DNA from 2 places in the Novosphingobium panipatense genome. Region 2 is predicted to be linked to the other one. Evidence: riboswitches for the same ligand, from Rfam matches in the RefSeq annotation. Region 2 holds a riboswitch; the other holds the start of a gene.

Region 1 (10,429 bases), on a different contig from region 2:
GAGGGCAGGGCAGAGGCGCTGGAACTGGACATCCGCTCCGCCAACTCTGACCCGGAGGCTGTGGGGCCTTGCCCGTTTCACATAGACCCAGACCGTAGCCGCGCGCGGCGGGTCGGCGGTGCCGGCATGGCATTCGGAGACGGTGAACATCGCTGCCCCGGCGCCGACGTCGCGCTTGCCGAAGCCGAGATATTCCTGGAGCGCCTTCTGCGGCTTCCTGGGCTGACGCTTGAGCGGGCACCGGATGTCGGGTGGAACCGGCTGGTGACCGGCTACGAACTGCGGGGCTGCCGCGTCGCCTTGAATGCGGAGGACAGCTGATCATGCTTGCTGCCATCCAGCAGCTTCTGCAGCCCCCGCCGGGAATGGACGTGGATTTCAAGGCACCATCGGGCGCACCGGCGCTCTTCCCTTCTGATGGCATAAGCTGGACAATCTTCTCCAACCCGGTGGCGCTGTTCATCGGCGGCGTATCGGCCGTTCTTCTGGAACTTGCGGAGCCGGCCGTTCGCTCTGGCGTGTGGGATCACAGCAGCTTCCGACGGGACCCGGGCATGCGGCTGCGACGCACCGGCTTTGCCGCCATGGTGACCGTCTACGCGCCTGCGGAGCAGGCGCGAGCGCTGATTGGACGCGTAGTCGCCATGCACGAGCGCGTGAACGGCGTCACACCGGACGGGCAGCCGTATCGTGCCAACGATCCGCGCCTGCTCGACTGGGTTCAGGCCACCGCCAGCTTCGGGTTCATCGAAGCGTACCACCGCTACGTTCGCACGCTCACGCCCGCTGAGAAAGACGCTGCGCTCACCGAGGGAGCGGCAGCTTCGCGCCTTTACGGCGCGGTTGGCGCTCCGCGTTCCTGGCAGGAATGGGATGACCTTCTCGCCAGCACCGCCCCCCGGCTGGAAGGCTCCGACGTGCTGTCCGAATTCCTCTCGATCATGAGCAACACACCGCTGCTGCCCGGGCCCACCCTGCGGCTTCAGCGACTTCTTATCCGTGCCGCCGTGGAGATGACGCCGAACCCGGTACGAAGCCTGCCACAACTGCGTGGCAAGGGCTTGCGCGCCGGAGAGCAGAGCCTTGTGCGGGTGCTCGGCCGAGTTGCCGGGGCATTACCTGCACCCCAGACGCCGGCGGCACAGGCAGCAGCGCGGATCCGACGGGGCGAAGCGCGCAAGACCCCGATGAAGGACGACTGAAATACTGAAAGAAAATCGTCCTCGAAAACACGCCTCAACTCGGATTTGTAACTTTTTAAAAACGATGGAACAGATCTCGTAGCCGCCGCGTTGAATGTTCAAACAACAAAAAAGCACCTACAGGGCCCGGCTTCCCTTCCCCCACCCCCCTCCAAAGACGCCGGGCCCAATTTTCCTGACAGGATCGAGCAAGCCCTTGCCACTTTAGCTGGCAACAGGGGCCCTGAACGCCCAGCGCAGGGTTTCCGCAAGCGCGTAAGCTCCCGAACGCGCGGCGATATCCGGCAGGAGCCCATTCCGATAGCCGTGCATCCTGCGAGCCCATCGCGGCAGGAGTGTCACTGCTGCGCGCATCACCACAGATTGCGCAGGCGCCATCGCGAGAGAGGGGGCCGGTTGCGACATGATGAGCCGAGCGACTTCCCGCGTGCGCGCATCCGCCCTCAGTTCCGGCCGGAAGGAGGCCAGCAGCTGCTTCGCCTCGGTCCGCGTTTGCGGAACGGGCTCTGCGCCGAGACGGCGGGCCACGGTGCCTATCTGTGCGAAGTACCGGTCCTGATCGGCAATGGTCATGGTCGGTTCGGCAAAAGCGATCCACGCATCAAGGAAGCTGGTCGCCTCGCAGACATGAATCCAGGCGAGAAGGCGTGGATCGGACGCCGCATAGGACGAGCCGTCCGCCAGTGTGCCGCGCACCCGCTCATGAATATCCCGGACGCGGGCTATCGCGGCTTCGGCTTCGGTCCTGCCGGCATACGTCGTCACGGCGATGAAGCGCGCGGTCCGGCGCAGTCGACCCTGCATGTCATCCCGGAAGCGGCTGTGTTCCCACACGCCTGTCAGCGCTGCCGGGTGCAGCATCTGCAGGAGCAAGGCGGACACACCGCCCACGGTCATGGTCGTCACATCGCCATGCACACGCCAGATGACGGAGTCAGGGGGGAAAAGGGCTTCCGGCGATCGCGCGACCGGCCCCTCGCCGCTCGTGGTGTCGTGGAATATCTCACGTACCTTGCGGACCAGCATCCCGCGCACGGCCGTGGCGGGGTGCCAGTCGGCAGAAGGCGGTTTCATGCGGCCGGAGCGAGCGGAACCGCGACGGCCGATTCATCCCAGAGATGGGCGCGATAGCGCTCGAAGCAGCGCTGGCCGCAGGCGAGCCGCATCAGCGCGCCTTCGGCGATGGCTATGGCACGGCGCGGATCTTCCTTCACCAGCGGAATTAAAGCCTCGCGGTTCCAGTCCTCACTGTGCTTCACGTCCAGAACGGCGTGGAGATCGAAGTAGCGGCGCTCCCGGCCCGAAAGGCCGATGCGGCGAAGCCCCTTAGCGACGAGTGCGGAACGCCCCGGCGCCGTCAATTCGATCACGCCCAACGCACCGACCGAGTGCCAGGCATAACGCCGCGACGTAGCCATGCCGGTCATGGCATTTGCCAGGGCGAGGCTTTCCGCCACCGTTGTTTCGATCGCGGGGTTCACCTCAAGCGCTTCCGCGACAATGTGGAGCATCGGGCCGTGCATACCCTTGGCGTTGCCGCGGCCCATTTCATCCCAGTAATTGCGGGCGAGTTCAAGCTTGGCCTGGTCGGGCAGCTTGATCTGCGTCATTGCGACGAGGTCGTCGAAACCGGCCTCCCCGGCGGCTTCCTGCTCGAAGAACCATCGAAGTTCGTCTCGCGATGCGTGCTCGGCCAGCCAGGGGAAAAGCGGGTCATTCTGCCCCGGCCCCACCTCCTTCAGCCCTTCGAACCAGGCGATGAAGCCGTCAACGTCCTGCGGGGCCTTACCGGCCTCCTCCTTCACGGAGGCGCGCAGATCCTCCAGGAACTCGCCCTCGAGCAGCTGCATCCTCGTGTCGTCGGCCAGCTTCTCGCGCCAGTCATCGCCGGGGAAGCCCGGCTCCAGCCGCTGCCGGTTCCACCGCGCCAACGACTGCTGAAATGTGTCCGAGAAATAGAACTCGGCCGACGCGTCTCCACGGACAGGCTTGAATTCCAACATTGTAATCCCTCTAAGCTGCATGTTGCGCGGCGCGGTCCTCAGGCACGGTGCCGTGCCGTGGTTCGGCTTCCGCTCTGAATGTGAAGATGCTCACGCCGTTGACGACCGTGGCGCCCCTGGGTTCGCGTGACCGGCACGCCGTACCGCTCCAGATCGTCGATCAGCAGGTCGAGGCAGGGGGTACGCCGTAGCGGACCAAGGACGGCAATCTCGGGGATGTCCTCGCCGAAGAGGGCCAGGGCATCCCAGGGATTGTCGACGAACCGGACTTCGTACCCGCGCTGCCTCAGCGCGACGAGTTGCCAGGCAACCTCATTGCGCGCACTCGCCACAACCAGCGCCAGGGGTCTTTTGTTCGAGCATCTCTCCATGACGGAGGAACGCACGAAGCCGCCCTCCGGCTCCCGTTTCCTTGCCTCGATCAATTTCGGCAAACTCGCCCCCCGCATCGGCCGGGTCAGCGTGGGGGCAACCGGTAGTCATGCAGCGGCCCTGACACGCTGAAGAGCGGTCAGTTCCTCCGCCAGCTCGTTGTTGCCCTGGGATAGCGCCAGGGCCGGCGCATCGTTGCCGGCCGCGTCTACAGCCAAGGGATCAGCGCCCGCATCGACCAACATGTCGATGATGTCGCGACGCGAAAACAGGGCCGCCATCATCAGCGGCGTCTGCCCCGCACCATTGCGGAAATTCGGATCTGCCCCAGCCTTCAGCAGCAGCCGTGCGATGGCGGTGTAGCCTTTGAAGGCCACTCCCATCAGCGGACTTCCGCTGCCTGCGCCGCGAACGACACCATCAACCGCCGCGCCGAATTCCAGCAGCAGCGAGGTGGTCGCCTCGTGACCATGATAGCTGGCGAGAACGAGCGGGGTGTGCCCCCGCTCGTCCATTCCTTCCACATCGGCGCCCGCGCCCAGCAAGGCCGGGATCACGTCGTCCCGCCCGAGCCGCGCGGCGTCGAACAGCAAGGCCTGCAACCTCTCGGCCGGCGGCAGCGGTGGAAGGCCGTCACCTTCCACCTTCGTCGCATGCCCCGCGATCATCCGCCGGTCGCCTTGAGGAAGCCGGCAGCGTCGAGATCGACGCGCAGTTCGCGATCCCAGACGCGAACCTGCGCACACGTGCCCAGGAACGCCTTCACCTCGCCCTCATCCTTCAGGGCGATCAACCCCGCATCGTGATCGGAGGCGGCAATGCCCGCACGCTCCAGCAATGGCAGGGCCTCGGCCGTGTACGCCATGAACTTGCCGTGAGCGAAGGCATCGTTCACAAAATCCTTGGCGGGCTTGTCCTCAGCCAGCATCGCCGCGCCTTCCTCTGACACGACGATAGCGACCGCGTCATACAGCACGGAAGGCCCGCCATCGATCTTCTGCTTGCCTTCGACCATGGTGCCGTCGTCCAGCGTCGCGCCGCCGATTTTCGGCGTGACGATCTCGTAGATCGCCGGAAGCCCTTCGACCGCCTTGGTCAGCGCCTTCACCATAGCCGCCGAAGCGCCGTCGCTGACGAGAATGCCCAGCTTGCGGCCAGCGAAGCTGTCAGGCCCTCGCTTAACAATGCTCAGGGCTTCCGAGGGCGGCAGGTCGGTGCGCGGGGGCACGGCGGCCGGGAACGACGGTGGCAGCTCCGGCAAGCCGAGGCCGTCCGCCACGACGGTCGCCAGCGTCTCATCGATGTTGCGCAGATGCGAGACGATGCGCTGGCGGATGTCGACGCGCTCGCACTTCGACAGTTCGAACACCAGCGCGTCGCCGATGTGCTTCTGCTCGATCGGGGTCTGGCTGATGAAGAACTGCCGCGCCTGGCTGTAATGATCGGCAAAGCTGGCCGAACGTACCTGCGCCTTGCGACCGCTGGTTTCGGCGGAGAAATGCCGATAGCCGGTCGTTGGGGACTCGCGAGGCCCGCCCCAGCTGTTGGGTTCGTAGTTCACGCGCCCCTTGGGGTTGCGCATGTTCATGTGCCCGTCCTGCTGGAAATTCTGCACCGGTACGCGCGGGGCGTTGATGGGAAGATGCGTGAAGTTCGGGCTGCCGAGCCGCTTCAGCTGCGTGTCCAAGTAGGAGAAGTTCCGGCCCTGAAGCAGCGGGTCGTTGGTGAAGCCGATGCCCGGCACCACGTTCTGCGTGCAGAAGGCGACCTGTTCCGTCTCATGGAAGAAGTTGTCGACGACGCGGTCCAGCACGAAGCTGCCGATCTTGCGCACCGGGATCTGTTCTTCCGGGATGATCTTGGTCGCATCGAGGATGTCGAACTCGAACTGGTCGGCGAAATCGTCGTCGAACAGCTGGACGCCCAGATCCCAGACCGGCGGCGTGCCCATCGTGATCGCGTCCCAGAGATCGCGGCGGTGGAAGTCAGGATCCGCACCGTTGATCTTGAGCGCCTCGTTCCACATGACCGATTGCAGGCCCAGCTTCGGCTTGAAGTGGAACTTGACGTAAGTGCCCTTCCCGTCCGCATCGATGAGGCGGAAGGTGTGGACGCCGAATCCTTCCATGAAGCGGAACGAGCGCGGGATGGCGCGGTCGGACATGATCCACATGACCATGTGCATCGATTCCGGGGTCAGGCCGATGTAGTCCCAGAAGTTGTCATGGGCAGTCTGCGCCTGTGGGAAGCCGCGATCGGGCTCCTGCTTGGCCGCGTGGATGAGATCAGGGAACTTGATCGCATCCTGGATGAAGAAGACCGGGATGTTGTTCGCGACGATGTCCCAGTTTCCCTCCTTCGTGTAGAACTTGGCCGCGAACCCGCGGACGTCGCGCGCCAGGTCGAACGAACCCTTGTTTCCGGCAACGGTCGAGAAGCGCACGAACATGGGCGTCTGTTCACCCACTTCAGTCAGTACCTTGGCCGTCGTGTACTCGGCGAGGCTCTCATCCAGGGTGAACGTGCCATGCACGCCGAAGCCGCGGGCATGGACGACGCGCTCGGGAATGCGCTCGTGATCGAAATGGAAGATCTTTTCGCGGAAGTGGAAGTCTTCCAGCAGCGTGGGACCAAGCGGCCCGACCTTAAGGCTGTTCTGATCATCGGCGACCGGGACGCCCTGCTGTGTCGTCAGCACGTCATCGGCACCTGAGGCGAGCTGATGCAGCTCACCGCCTTCTCCGACCGCCGTCTCGAATTCGGCCGCATGCGATTGTGCGCCCGTGTCCTTACCGATCTTTCCGGCCATGCCTGTAGTCTCCAATAATGGTTAAAGCTCGTCGTCCTGATGCTGGTGCCTCAGGATCGTGGCAGCGACGTTGGAACCGGTCGGTCGTGGATCCGGTTCCAACGACACAACCCAGTCAACTTATCTATGCGCCGACCAGCCGCGAGGCCGGCCCCGGCCTCATGGCGAAAGCGGCTTCGATCTCCTTTCGCGAGAGGCCGAAATCAGTGATGTCATAACGGTGCTGATCGAGCCGGCGGTGCTGCCGGCGGTTCATGAAACGCGTCATTGCCTTCTCGACAGCGGGCGTGAAACTCATTCCGAGAGCCGCGTAGACGCGCCGCATCTCACCCCTCCAATCCGCATGCATGGTGTCGAAGCGCACGTCCGCCTGGATACCGTCGAACCGTTGCCTCGCAGTTGCGGTGCGGTCGCGCCGCAGGAGCGACTTGCGCAACCACTCCCGCCCGATCCAGACACGATCGACGGCGTGGCTCTGGACGCACATCTGGTTGTACACCAGCGACGCGGACGAACCGACGACGCTGACCGGATCGCGGTGTAGAACGATCAGGCGGGCGTTTGGAAACACCTTCAGGACCGCTTCGAGATCCTGCCCGAACTGAGGCACCTTCAGGACCCACGGCCGGTCGCCCCGCTCCCGGCGAAGCCATCGCACCGTCTGCAGGAAGCGGCGGAACTCCTCGTAAACTGGCTCCGCGTCGGCCTGTTCGCCGGCCCGCGCGAAGGAGGGAATGCGCCACTGCGCTTCCAGCGCGGACCCGAAAAGCGCGATGTTGTGGAAGCCGATCTCCTCGTCCGCACACCGTGCGGCTGTGGGATGTATGACGCTGAACCTGGGGTTGAGGAAGCCCGCTACCTTGAGCGCGAACCAGCCACGCAGCACCCTGTCGTCCAGCACCCGGTGCGTCCAGCGCGGCAAGGGGTTCCAACTTTCGTAGAAGTGTGTGAATGTCAGCCGCTCATCGCAGGCGAGCAGCCGCTGCATGCGCGTGCTGCCCGATCGCATCTGCCCCACGATGATGATGGGGCTGGTGATCGGCAGCTCCGCAATCTCCGGATGCCGCTGCCATAGGGCCACAGCCCGCTGCCGCGTGGCGAGCGCGGATACGAGCTGTCCGAAGGCCACCGTCGTACCCAGTCCTGTGAGATCCGCCTCGTCTTGGAGCGCTCCGCACAGAAGGTGCAGCCGCACACGCCAGCCGTTGTCCTCCCCGAAGTCGGACAAGCCGCTTGTTCCGCTCGCCGCATCCAGCAGGACACCGGGCTCCAGGACGGGCCGCTGCAACCACCCTTTGCGCCAGGCATGCTCAAGGGCACCGTTGACACGGTCCCGCATGACGCGCGGGCTTTCCGGCTCCGCGCCGGAGATGGGTTCGCTGCGAGGGAACGGTATGGCCATCGCCCTACAATTCGCAACATGGGGGAAGGTGCCGCTGTTGCCGACGCGTGTGTGCGATGTTGATCCCGCCCCCGGCAGACACCTGCAATCCGGCAGCCTGCACGATTGACGGCCGATCCGCCGTTTCCTAAGCGGCCCCCTTCAACCCACGGGGTGTCCTGGCGCTGCCAGGGCTGAGAGGCGGACCGGGCAATCGTGCCAAAGTCTGCAAACCCGCGAACCTGATCCGGTTCATGCCGGCGGAGGAATAGGGACGTGCGTAAAGATCTCTGGAAGACCGTGGCCGTCGCCCGGCTGCTTGGCAGCAGCCTTTTCGTGGCGTGTGGCGTGACGCCCCTCGCTCACGCGGAAGAGGCGGCGGATGGCGCGCCGATCATCGTGACCGCGCGCGGCCGCCCCGAGGCGGAAATCGCCGTGCCGGACACGGTCGCCGTCTTCAGCCGCGACGACATCACGCGCCGGCGCCTGACCACGGTTGACGATTTCATCGCCGAGACGCCGGGTATCTTCATGATCAACGATCAGGATCCGGGAACGAACCTCATCTCCGTTCGCGGCGTCTCCACCAACCGCAACCAGTCTCCGTCCATCGCCTATGTCGTGGACGGGCTGGCACTCGCCGATGCGGAGCTTTTCACGCTGCGCACGTACGATCTCGAGCGGGTCGAAATCCTGAAGGGCCCGCAAGGAGCACTGTTCGGCCGCTCGGCATCGGGTGGCGCGGTCAACATCACAACGGCGGATCCCACGGATGTGGCCGGCGGCATGGCATCGCTCGGGATCGGCAACGGCTTCACCTGGACGGCGGATGCAGTAGCCAATGCGCCCGTTTCCGAAACCGTTTCGCTGCGGCTCGCCGGGTCTTATCGCAACACCGAAGGGTTCATCCGCAACACCTACCTTGACCGGAAAGTCGATGGGCAGATCAGCCGCAACCTGCGCCTGAAGGCAAGGATCGCCCTGACCGAGACGAGCACGCTCAAGCTAAGGGCCGGCTGGGCGGATGAAGAGGGCGGCGCCGCCTACATCTCGTCCGGCAATGTCACGCAGCTTTATGCCGGCCGCCTGTCCGGCAAGGCGCTGACAAACCCCTTCGGCGATTTCGAAGGACGCGCTGCCCGCGACTGGTGGGGGCTGCAAGCCACATTCGAACAGACCCTCGGAGACGATCTGAACCTCACATGGACCGGCGGCTACGATGATTACCACAAGGATTTCGTGGAGGAGCTGGATTTCCGGAACACGCCGCTGACCTTCTACGGCGAACCGACCTTTCCCAACGGTATCCAGCCCATTTCACAGCCGGTGGACCTTCAGGCCTGGACAAGCGAACTCCGGCTCGCGTCCCGGGGGGCCGGGCCGTTCCGTTGGCACATGGGCTTTTTCTTCCAGCGCACTGAGCGGGGGCGCACCGATGATCTCGGTCCTCTGCTGTTCGGAGCCGAACCGCAGAGGGCGAAAACCCGCTCCAACCAGATCGGGATCTTCGCACAGGGTTCGTATGATGTCCTGCCGGCTTTGGAGGCAACGCTGGCCCTTCGCTACGACCGCGATCGGCGCAAGGAAGACACGCTCGGCACCCAAAGCGATCAGACTTATGCCCGCCGGGCACAGACCTTCGACAAGTGGCAGCCAAAGATTTCGCTGGCTTGGCGTCCCACTAACGACCTGACGGCCTATGTCACCGGGGCGGTTGGCTTCAAGGCCGGCGGCTTCAACCCCCTGCCAGGACCGAGCGACATCTGGACGGCAGACTTCGCGGCGGAAACGACAAAGGCATTGGAAGCGGGCATCAAGGCGCGGGTGGCGGACGATCGGGTGCGCCTGTCGCTTGCCGGCTTCGTCACCGACTATCGCAATTTCCAGAACACCGTCTTCCTCGGCAACTCGGTCGTGCTTTCGGTGCCGCGCGTCGATGTCCATGGCATCGAAGCGTCCGCTCAGGCCGACGTGGGGCAGGGCTTCCGCGTCGATGGCGGCATGGCCTGGACCCGCAGCCGCGTGGGTCGCTACACGACTCCCAACCCGACACCGGAGCCGGGCGAGCCCGCAATCCTCGACCTCAAGGGCAAGCGGACGCCGAACGCGCCGGACTGGACGCTGAACGGCGGCCTTGACTGGAGCGGAGCGGCCGGAGCCGCGATCATCGATGCGCGGCTCTCCGTCGCCTACGTGTCGCGGGTGGACTTCGAGATCGACAACATCCTGCATTCGCCCGGGTACACGTCGGTCGACGGGCGCGTGGGCGTGACCCTCGGCAGCTGGACCTTGGATCTCTGGGCGAAGAACCTGTTCGACAAACGCTGGGCCATCTCCGCCTTCGGTCAGCAGCAACTGCCACTCCTGCTCGGTCTCGGACCGGACGGCCCGTTCGACAGCTTCACCATCAACACCGGCCGTCAGTTCGGCCTTGGCGCCAGCCGCCGCTTCTGAAGAAGGTTTCACGATGAGCTTCTGCGACGAAATCTGGCAAGATGTCGAACCGCTGCGCCGGTCCATTCTCGCTCACCCGTTCCTGGCCGAACTGGCCGCGGGAACGCTGCCCCCGGAAAGCTTCCGGCACTACATCGTGCAGGACAGCCTCTATTTGGCCGAGTACTCCCGGGCGCTCGCGCTTGCCGCCGCGCGCGCGCCGACCGCC
Region 2 (10,429 bases):
AAGCCTCGTCGAAAAGCAAGGATCGCACCATGTTCAAGACTGTCTTCGCCTCCGCTGCCATCGCTCTTCTCGCCGTTCCGGCCGCTGCTCACGCTGATGACAGCCGTGAGTTCTCGCACGAGGGCGTGAACTACACCTACACCACCGCTCAGAAGGGCAAGGTCACCGTGATCAACGGCACGACCTCCGCCGGCGTTCCCTTCCGCCTCTACGTCAAGGGTGGCCGCGTATCGGGCACCTACAACAGCCGCTATGTGTCGTTCACGACCGCAGAGGCCGCCAAGCTGAACCTCGCCCAGTAAAAACGGGCAGGTTTCGGGCAAACTGATCGCGCAGCTCGCGCGCTCGGGCATCCTCCTCTCCCTCGCCTGAGCCGCTGAGCGCCGAACCAGGCGCCGTCCCGCACCGCCGGGACGGCGCCTTTTTCTCGTGCCGGGCGCTGACAAGGGATGGCGGTTGAAGTAGCGCCTCAGGCGCACACACCTTTGGAAATTTGATGGCTGCGGGCAAATTTGTTCTTTTGCTGATGGGCGGCGGGCTTGCGGGTGCCGCCTTCGCCGCGTTGACGACAGGCGCGATCACGCGCCTCCCCGATGCGCAAGAGAGCCTCTCCCCTCCGCCGGTCGCGCAGCCGGACGCGGGTTCTGATAGCGACGAGGGAGCTTTCGTCCTTGGCACCGCGCAATGGCCTTTTCAGGCCGAAGGCGGTGCGGACGGGCTGGCCTACTCCCCGGAAGATCTGGAGGCGCCGGACTATGAGCCGGACCCCGCGGCGGAAGACAACCGCCCTTTCGCCTACCATGCCGGGGAGCCGCCGAAGCGGCTGAGTGAGCCGATGCCACCCGCGCGCCCGGTTCCGCCTCCGACAGGCAGGGTCGGGGGCGCGGGCGACGCCGCCACCGCTGCCGCAAACCGTGCGGCCGATGCAGCGCAGGACGTGCTCGCGGCCGAAACCGCCCTTTAATCGTTAGCGGACAGGCGCCGCAGGTTCTTGCGGACCTCGCGGCGGTAATGCGACACCATATGGCGGCATACCGTCTCCGGATCGTGGCCAAGCTGCCCCATGGCAAAGGCAATGCCGAGTTCCCAGCCAGCCCAAACCTTTTCGGTCACCATGCGAACCATCTCGGTCCCCGCATCGGCATCGCAGCGATTGATGCGTGCCGTGCGCATCGCGATCACCGATCCGGCCTCCGCCCAAAGCTTGCCGGCCTCGTCCAGCAAGTCCCGGGTGGCGCAATCCTGCTTCATCCGCGCACGTCCTCGTCCTTCGCCCGTGCGCAGGTTTTGCACACGCTCCGGCGGTCCGCTGCCGAACATCGCACATCCTCGGGAAAAGCCCGGACGCTCGACCGGCGAGCCGGGTTGCGGCGCTCCTTAGTCGAAGTCCGGCGCGCGGGAAAGATTTTCATCCAAGGGTGACGAAGACCTCCGCCTCGATGACCCACTCCCCCGCCATCTCGCGCCACTTGGCCGCATAAGTTCCCGAGGCCCCCGGCTGCGGCGAGCCGGCAGCCGTCCCATGCCAGTGCCCCTGCTCCATTGCGACCGGCTCAACCGCCGAAACGATGACATGTTCAGGCGTCCGTTGGTAGATCAGGCGATCGGCATGGCCGAATTCCCGCCGCCAGATCTTTACCTGCGCCATGCGGCCAGCAATCACGGCACTGTCGCTGCCGGTCACCATGACACAGTCCTTTGCCAGCAAAGGTCCGATCGCGGCCGCGTCACCGTCGGCAATGGCGCGATTGAAGGCGGCGCGTCGGGCCCGGACGGCGAGTTCCGTCATAATCCCTCCACACCCGGCCGCAGCGGAGATGCCGCGCCTTCACCGGCGACGGTCATCCACCGCCGCACGTTCCAGCGTTCGACAAGGCCCTCCTTCACATAGGGATCGGCGACCGCAAAGGCCTCCGCCACCTCTGGCCCCTGCCCTGCGAAGAGCAGCATCGCCGTGTCCAGCGGATTTTCGATAGCCCCCGCCAGAAGCATCTCGCCACGTTCGCAGGCTCTCCACGCGTGTTCGAGATGTGCGTCACGCAATGCGCCACGCCGTTCGAGATAGCCCGGGGCTAGGTGATAGATGAGCAGATAATGGTTCATACAGGGATCATGGCGCGCGCTGCGCCCCCCGGAAAGGCCCTGCCTTCAACCATCCACCGGATCTGGAAGGCACAGCGCGCGGGAGCCCATAGATCGGGTCTATGCCGCCCATGGACCAACGGCATCTAGGCCAGCGAGGCAGGATTGCTCTCAATGCACAGCGGTCACGATCGACCGTGGGAGCGCACCGGATGATTCTGAAGATCGCAGGCGTCAGCCTGTCGCTGGCAATGCTGATGATGGCCCCCGGATCGGCCTTCGCCCAAGCCTCCGCAACGGCGTCCGAGGCAACGTCCCCCGGGCCCGGCCAAGGTACGCCCGCCCTTGTTCCCTCCGACTTCGTCGTTCCGGCACAGGCGGAGGCCGACAGCTTTAAGCTCGTGCCGCTCGGCCCTGACGTGGTGGATGTGGACTTCGCCGCGTACATGTCCTCGATCGAGCATCTGCAGGCGACCTTCACGCGCAGCACGGACTGGCCCCATGCCAACCTTTCCGCCGCTGACGCGATGCGCGACATGGAGAACGAGCAGACTCGCTTCCGGGAGCGCAAATCCTTCGCCTACGCAGTCCTGACGCCGGACGGAAAGCGGGAACGGGGCTCGGTGTACGTGTCGCCCAGCCCGGTCGACGGCTACGACGCCGTAGTGAGGCTCTGGGTAACCAAGGCCGAATACGACGCCGGGTTCGACACGCGGCTGTACAGCTGGGTGACGGCCTGGATCGCCGAAGACTGGCCTTTCGCCAGGGTGGCCTACCCCGGCCGCGCCATCGCGTGGAAGGATTGGGATGCTCTCGTGGCGGCGCAGAAGGCTGGCGCGTAAATCTGGCAAAGCCACGCTGCGAACGGGGCTGCGGACACGTCAGGCACCCTGCAGCGCCAGCTTACCCAGCAGCGCCAGTGCCGCAGCGGGAGCTCGCTCCTTGGCCCCGTTGATGAAGAACGCAAAAATCTCGCGCCCCTCGACGGTCCAGGCTCCGATGCGCTCCTTCCAGGCCTCGAGTTCACCTTCGGCGTAGCCCTGCTCCAGCTCGGCGCGGGCGTTCTGCAGACGGGCGTAGATGAAGGGGGCGCCCTCGGTCGCATTCAGAGCGGCGTATTTTGGCGAATCGGCAAGGACGACCGCGACCCCCGCCTTGCGGCACAATGCAAAGAAGGCAGGATCATCGAAGCTTTCGTGCCTCGCTTCGATCGCATGTTGCAGAATCATGCCCTCCTGCCGTGTAGGCAGCAGGGCCAGGAACGCGCCGATCTCATCGGGATCGAACGCCTTCGCTGCAGGAAGTTGCCAATTGATCGGGCCCAGCTTCGGGCCAAGTTCGACGAGCCCCTGAGCCATGAAGTTCGCCACGCCCTCACCCGCTTCGGCCAAATTCCTGCGCGTGGTGCAGTAACGGCTGCCCTTGACGGCGAAGCGAAAATGATCCGGCACCGCGTCGCGCCATTTGGCGAAGCTGGCCGGGCTCTGACGGCGGTAGAAGGTCGCGTTGATCTCCGTCGCGGTCAGCCGCTCGCCAAGGTAGGCGAGTTCGCGAGCGTGCGGCAGGCCTTCTGGGTAGAAGAGGCCGCGCCATGGTGCATAGGTCCAGCCGCCAACTCCGATGTGCACGGTCACCGATTCTTCCCCGTCAGCCGCTTGCGATTGGCGGCAACCTTTCGGCGGTAATGCCGCACGGCCTTGCCCGTGCTTGTGGCCGACCCACCGCCTGCCGCCAGCATCATCCCCGCCGTGGCGGCGGCACGGACCTTCTCCGTGACCATGAGCCGGTTCTCGCGCCCACTGCCCTGTCCCGTCATGATGTCGAACGTGCGCAGCCCGATGACCGTGAGGCTCTCCACCCCCAGCCAGTAGCTGTCGTGGGCCAGCTTCATCCAGTCGGCGGCCGGGTTCCGGTGCATTGCCTGATCCTCGTCACTGCGGGCGCGGGCTGCGCAGTGACGAGGGTGATCGGCTTGGGACCTGTCGTCAATCGTGCTCGCGTCCGTTGGAGCCGATGTAGAGTTCGCCGCCGGTATCCTTGAAGACCTTGCTCATCTCGGCCATGCCCGCCTCGGCGTCTTCGGCGGCCACGAAGGTCTCAACCGGCTGGTTCTGCTTCGCGGCAAACTCGCGCACTTCCTGCGAGATTTTCATCGAGCAGAACTTGGGCCCACACATTGAGCAGAAGTGCGCGGACTTGGCACCTTCTGCCGGAAGGGTCTGGTCATGGTACTGCTCCGCCGTATCGGGGTCGAGGCTAAGGTTGAACTGATCCCGCCAGCGGAACTCGAACCGCGCGCGGGAAAGCGCATCGTCGCGGACCTTGGCCGCAGGGTGGCCTTTCGCGAGGTCGGCGGCGTGAGCGGCCAGCTTGTACGTGACGACGCCAACTTTCACATCGTCGCGATCCGGCAGGCCCAGGTGCTCCTTGGGCGTGACGTAGCAGAGCATCGCGGTGCCGTACCAGCCGATCATGGCCGCGCCGATGCCGCTGGTGATATGGTCGTACCCCGGGGCAATGTCGGTGACGAGCGGCCCGAGGGTGTAGAACGGCGCTTCGCCGCAAGCCTGAAGCTGCTTTTCCATGTTCTCCTTGACCTTGTGCATCGGCACGTGGCCCGGCCCTTCGATCATGACCTGCACGTCCTGTTCCCAGGCGCGCCTGGTCAGTTCGCCGAGCGTGTAGAGTTCGGCGAACTGCGCCTCGTCGTTGGCATCCGCGATCGAGCCGGGACGCAACCCGTCACCCAGCGAATAGGCGACGTCATAGGCCTTCATGATCTCGGTGATCTCGTCGAAGCGTTCGTAGAGGAACGATTCCTTGTGATGCGCCAGGCACCACTTGGCCATGATCGAGCCGCCGCGCGAAACGATGCCCGTCACGCGCTTGGCGGCGAGCGGCACGAAGGGCAGGCGCACACCCGCATGGATTGTGAAGTAGTCCACCCCCTGCTCGGCCTGTTCGACCAATGTGTCGCGGAAGATCTCCCAGGTCAGTTCCTCGGCAATGCCGCCGACCTTTTCGAGCGCCTGATAGATCGGCACGGTGCCGATGGGCACGGGGCTGTTGCGAATGATCCATTCGCGCGTGTCGTGGATGTTCCTGCCGGTGGACAGGTCCATCACGGTGTCCGCGCCCCAGCGGATCGCCCAGACCATCTTGTCGACTTCGCTCGCCACGTCCGAAGCGACGGCGGAGTTGCCGATGTTGGCGTTGATCTTCACCAGGAAGTTGCGCCCAATCGCCATCGGCTCGCTTTCGGGGTGGTTGATGTTCGACGGAATGATGGCGCGGCCGCGCGCCACCTCCTCGCGCACGAATTCGGGCGTCACGTAGTCGGGGATGGAGGCTCCCCAATTCTGCCCGTCACGCACATATTCCTTGAGCCTCGCACGGCCGAGGTTTTCGCGCTCGGCCACGTATTCCATCTCGGGCGTGATGATACCGGCTTTCGCGTAGTGCATCTGGCTGACGTTTCGGCCGGGCTTCGCGCGCAGCGGGCGCTTCATCACGTTGGCGAAGGTGGGGACACCGGCGGAGCGGTCGGGCCCCCTGAGGCCGTTGTCCTCGGGCTTCACCTCGCGACCGGCATAGTCCTCGACGTCCCCGCGCGCGAGGATCCATTCGCGGCGCTTGAGCGCAAGGCCTGCCGAAATGTCGATGGTGGCCTGGGGATCGGTGTAAGGGCCGGACGTGTCGTAGACGCGCACCGGCGCTTCGCCGCTGCCGGGTTCCAGATGGATCTCGCGCATGGCCACACCGAGCGGGCCAACGTGGATCTTCCTCGATCCGCGAATGGGGCCGGTGGTGACGCCGATTTCGAGCGTGCTGTTGATGTCTGCCATGGATTGCCTCTCTTCCTTCCATGGGACGGAAAAAGAGACGAAACTGCGGGCCATGGACGGACTTCGACCCGACGCTCCACTTCCTCCGCCCGTACTAACGGGTTCAGGTTCGACGGGTCTTGTGGAGCATACCCACAACTCTCAGCCACTCGCTGGCTCCCCGGGGACGGCGTGGAAGATAGACGGCGGCGAAGGCGCGGTCTAGGGGCATAGGCAATGCCGATGCTCTATCGCCTGGACGGCGCCGCTCAGGCCGTTGCCCGCCTTTTCGGAGCCGAGGCCGGTAACGATCCGTGGTCGGGCGGGCACGCCGCACCGGGCCAGTTCGCGCCGGTCATCACCGCCGGGCGCGAGGCCGTGGCCGGGCCAAGGCCCCGCGAGCGCACGCCGCGCCGAATGATCCCGCGCCTATGGGGTGTGCCACCGCCCCCCTCCGTGCAGGAACAACGCGGCATACTGACGGTGCGCAACCTCGACAGTCCGTTCTGGATCGGCAACTTGCGCAACAGCGAATTCCGCTGCCTCGTCCCCGCAACCGCCTTCATGGAAGGGGGCCGCCCTTCGCCGGCTGACGGCAAGCGGCGGCAATGCTGGTTTGCCTGCACCGATCAGCCGGTCTTCGCCATGGCAGCCGTGTGGAAGGACAGCGAGATTCCTTCCTTCGCCCTCCTCTCCTGCCCGGCAAACGCCGCGCTCAAAGCGGAAGGCCGAGACACGATGCCGGTGATCCTGCCCCCCGATCCAGCGGCGCAGGAAATCTGGCTGCGCGGCGGCTGGGACAGGGCGAAAGGTCTGGTGGCGCCCTATTCGTCCTCGCTCATGACTCTGCGCAGCTGACCTTCGCCAAAAGGCTGACAGTTGCCAAAGGCCGGGGCGCGACCCATCTCGCGTGCGATGGCTACCTCTCTCGACAGCCTGCTCGGCGAGATCCGCTCCTGCCGCCTGTGTCAGAACGCGCTCGGCTTCGAGCCTCGTCCCTTCGTTGCCGCCAGCCCCGCCGCGCGGCTCCTCATCATCGGACAGGCGCCCGGCAGCAAGGTCCACGCCAGCGGCATCGGCTGGAACGACGACAGCGGCGACCGGCTTCGGGACTGGCTGGGGATGGATAAGGCGACGTTCTACGACACGTCCAAGGTGGCGCAGATGCCTTCCGGCTTCTGCTATCCCGGCAAGGCCAGCGGCGGGGACAAGCCGCCCCGCCCCGAATGCGCGCCGCGCTGGCACGCAGCCCTCCTCGCGCAGATGCCGAACATAGGGCTGACCCTGCTGGTCGGCCAGTATGCCCAGAAGCGCTACCTCCCGCGTGGCTTCGCGCCCAACCTGACCGAAGCGGTGCGCCAGTGGCGCGCGGCGCCTGAAGGCCTGTTCCCGCTTCCCCATCCGGCGTGGCGCAGCCGGATCTGGATGGCGAAGCATCCCTGGTTCGAAGCGAACGTCCTGCCCGACCTGCGCCGCCGTGTTGCGCAGGTCCTCGGCACGGATTAGGCCGAAGGTGCGGCTGTGCGGGGCCGCCCGACTGAAACCCAGTCCACCTGCCGCGTCGCGTACATCACGCCTGCGAGTGCGACGAACAGCAGCACCGAACCGATCAGAAGCGACCACGCTTCAAGATTGAGGAGGACGAAAAGCAGCGCGTAGAGCCCGACCAGCAGCGCGCCGATGAAGCGGCCTCGCTTCCAGCTTTTCAACACAGCGGCACTGTATGCGGTGAGAAGCCCGATCACCGCCGCGCTTGCGAGGATGTACGCGAGCGTGAAGCCGATCACTTCGGCGAAGGCCAGCAGCAGTGCGAAGAACAGCACCAGCGCCGCGCCCGTGAGAAGATACTCCACCGGAGCCACGCGCGCACCGCCCACCACGTCGAACAGGAAGAAGGCGAGGAAAGTGAAGCCGATGAACAGGAACCCGTACTTCACGGAACGATCGACCTTGGAATAGAGGTTGACCGGCTCTACGAGATCGACGTTCACCACCCGCCCCGGAGCGCCGATGACTTCGGGCGCACCGCCGGAAGCCATCCCGCCTGACGCGGCGCTGCGCGTGTCCGTCAGCTCAATCTGCACGCCGTCGTTCCCGCGCACCGGGAAGCCAACATCTTCCATCGCCACGGGCGGTTGGCCCAGAGCGAGCTTGTCGATCCGATAACGCGCGGAAAACCCCGCATCGGAAACTCGCGGCTGGTCCGGCAGGAACGAGCCGGAGAAGCTTGGGCTCGGCCAGCTGGAGGTGACCTCCCACTGCGTCTGCCCGCCGCGAGGGACAAGGCTGATCCCGCCGCTGCCCCGCACTTCCAGCGCATATCCGATGCGAAGCGTGCCGGCACCGTCCCAGGGCAGGAACGCGAAGAAGCCTTGCCCGCCCGACGCGGCGGGGCCCTTGCCGGGCTGCACTTCAAGCGGGCGACCGTTGGCGGTGAGCGATCCGCCGGCGGTAAGGCCGCGCGCGTCCGAGGTTCCGACCCGCACCTCCGCGCGCTCCCAGATCAGCCGCTCCCGCGTGACGCCGAAGCGCGCAAGGTCGGCGGGAAGGGTGAAGGTCGCCTTGCCATCAACCCTGGCAGTGAAGAGAACCGACCGGTAGATCGATTTCTGCCGCTCCTGCGGGTCCACGCGGGTCTTCACCCGATTGCTGTCGGGAGAGATGTAGAGCAGCTTCTCCACCTCGGCGACGCGGGTGATCGGTTTTCCATCCACCGTCTCGTTCTGAGTCTGCGTGGTACGAAAGGGCACCACGACGACCGGGCCGGACAGGATCTGCGGACCGCCCCATCCGGCGTTGATGGCATTCTGCGCCGTGCGCGACTGGTCCTGCCGATCGTAGACGAGCGCGTAGACCAGCAGCAGCGGAACCATCAGGACGAGGGCCACCAGCCCCACGAACAGCAGTTTCATGCCGGGCGAACGTTCCCGGCGCGGCGTGCTGTCATGCTCCATCAGGTCTCCTGTGCTCGTCTGCCCTGTCTCCCGCGATCATGCACGAGCCGTATCCCGGCCGCCACAGATTGCCCCCGGAGCGCTTAGAACGTGTACGCGACGCCCGCCCCGACAAGCCACTGATTCGCGCTGCCGCGCAGCGACGTGAACGGCGTGTCTTTGCCGTCGTTCAGCATGCGCGAGTAGTTCGCCACGCCGAAAAGCGAGAACCCGCCGTCCCGCACGTCGCCCGAAAGGTCGTAGGCGGTCAGGAGCGAAACGTTGGCGCTGTCCCATCCACCCTTGGCGTTGTAGACCGGAAGGCCGCTCGCCGCGCTTTGCCCCGGGGTCACCGAGTAGTAGTAGCGGGCGAAATCGTCGTCCACATGACGCGCGCTGATGGCGAGGACCGCAAAGAGCGCGGGGCTTAGCGGCGTGGCGTAGCTGATCGCCGGTGACCAGGTCATGCCCTTGTAGGCGCCGTTCACGTCCCACTTCACATCGGTCGACAGGGTAAGGGAGTCGTACTCGTGAAGCAGCTTGTACTTGGTCACGCCGGCCGAAGCGCCCAGTTCGATGGCAACGTCCAGCTTCCCGGCGGCGCGCACGACATCGTCCTTGATACCGCCGTTCCGGTTCGATGCGACCGTGCCGACGGGGCCAAGCGAAAAACCGAAGCCGGAATCGCGATCATCCGGGATGAAGTCCAGCGCCACGCCGGCCGGGCGGGGGTTGATGTCGATGCCCTTGAAACGCCCCCGCACCAAAGGAACCGGCTGCACGCGATAATCGTCAGAACCGCGGTAGCTTGGCAGATAGATTGCGCCAACGCCGACAGTCAGATGGTCGCCATCGAGAACGTTCTCCTCGGGCGCCTCCTGAGCGGCAAGCGGCATCGACAGCAGCGCAGCGCAAACCGCGAGGAGGCTGGGTGCTAGACGTGAAAGCATGAAGATCCCCTGATTATTTGACAGGGCAACGCATTCGCGCCCCCACGGTTGCGTAAGCCCTGCGACGTATACGTCAGCGCGCAGAAATATTTCAGCGCGTGGTAACGGCTATAACGGGCGCGCCGTCCGGCGGAGTGTCGTTGCCTTCGCCGAGCCGGCGCTGCATCAGAAACACGTCTATCCACTGCCCGTGCTTCCACCCCGCTGCCGCCAGCGTGCCGACCGGCAGAAATCCTGCGCGCGCATGAAGGACGACAGAGGCGGGCTCCGAAGCCGCGATCACGGCGAAGGCCTGCCGGAAACCACGCCGCTCGCATTCGGTCAGCAAGGCTTGAAGCAAGGCGCTGCCGATGCCGCGGCCAAGGCAGTCGTGGCGGACATAGATCGTCGTCTCCACACTGTAGCGGTACCCGGCCCGAGGCCCGTAACGCTGCGCAAACCCGAAGGCGAGGACGCGCCCGTTCGCACCCCGGGTCACGAGGAACGGGTAGCCGCCGTCGACCAGATCCAGCCTCCGGCGCGCCATCTCGGCGGCGTCAGGCGCTTCGGTTTCGAAGGTCGCAGTGCTTTCCTCCACGTAGTGCGCGAAGATTTCCGCGAGTGCTGCCACGTCCCCCGACGTGGCGTCGCAGATGGTCAA

Evidence for each region. Region 2 has a riboswitch for thiamine pyrophosphate ahead of thiC (phosphomethylpyrimidine synthase ThiC). Riboswitches for the same ligand answer to the same signal wherever they lie in the genome.
Region 1: it holds a riboswitch for thiamine pyrophosphate, as region 2 does, so the genes downstream of both, QOL62_RS17960 (TonB-dependent receptor) here and thiC (phosphomethylpyrimidine synthase ThiC) in region 2, are expected to answer to the same signal.

Annotation. Positions count from the first base shown of each region.
Region 1 is NZ_FXUI01000020.1:20,576-31,004, reverse strand. Features, by position in the region: gene QOL62_RS18000 (cytochrome P450) at 1-321, shown strand, start outside; gene QOL62_RS17995 (oxygenase MpaB family protein) at 324-1,202, shown strand; gene QOL62_RS17990 (oxygenase MpaB family protein) at 1,407-2,276, opposite strand; gene QOL62_RS17985 (iron-containing redox enzyme family protein) at 2,273-3,205, opposite strand; gene QOL62_RS17980 (hypothetical protein) at 3,244-3,537, opposite strand; gene QOL62_RS17975 (ankyrin repeat domain-containing protein) at 3,685-4,245, opposite strand; gene QOL62_RS17970 (catalase) at 4,242-6,386, opposite strand; gene QOL62_RS17965 (sulfotransferase family protein) at 6,511-7,788, opposite strand; TPP riboswitch at 7,928-8,054, shown strand; gene QOL62_RS17960 (TonB-dependent receptor) at 8,044-10,221, shown strand; gene tenA (thiaminase II) at 10,235-10,429, shown strand, end outside.
Region 2 is NZ_FXUI01000003.1:416,498-426,926, reverse strand. Features, by position in the region: gene QOL62_RS07430 (hypothetical protein) at 30-302, shown strand; gene QOL62_RS07425 (hypothetical protein) at 497-964, shown strand; gene QOL62_RS07420 (hypothetical protein) at 961-1,320, opposite strand; gene QOL62_RS07415 (DUF4440 domain-containing protein) at 1,409-1,789, opposite strand; gene QOL62_RS07410 (YciI-like protein) at 1,786-2,103, opposite strand; gene QOL62_RS07405 (twin-arginine translocation pathway signal protein) at 2,295-2,924, shown strand; gene QOL62_RS07400 (DUF72 domain-containing protein) at 2,964-3,716, opposite strand; gene QOL62_RS07395 (hypothetical protein) at 3,713-4,000, opposite strand; gene thiC (phosphomethylpyrimidine synthase ThiC) at 4,068-5,927, opposite strand; TPP riboswitch at 5,989-6,100, opposite strand; gene QOL62_RS07385 (SOS response-associated peptidase family protein) at 6,144-6,764, shown strand; gene QOL62_RS07380 (uracil-DNA glycosylase family protein) at 6,822-7,412, shown strand; gene creD (cell envelope integrity protein CreD) at 7,409-8,860, opposite strand; gene QOL62_RS07370 (MipA/OmpV family protein) at 8,944-9,789, opposite strand; gene QOL62_RS07365 (GNAT family N-acetyltransferase) at 9,881-10,429, opposite strand, start outside.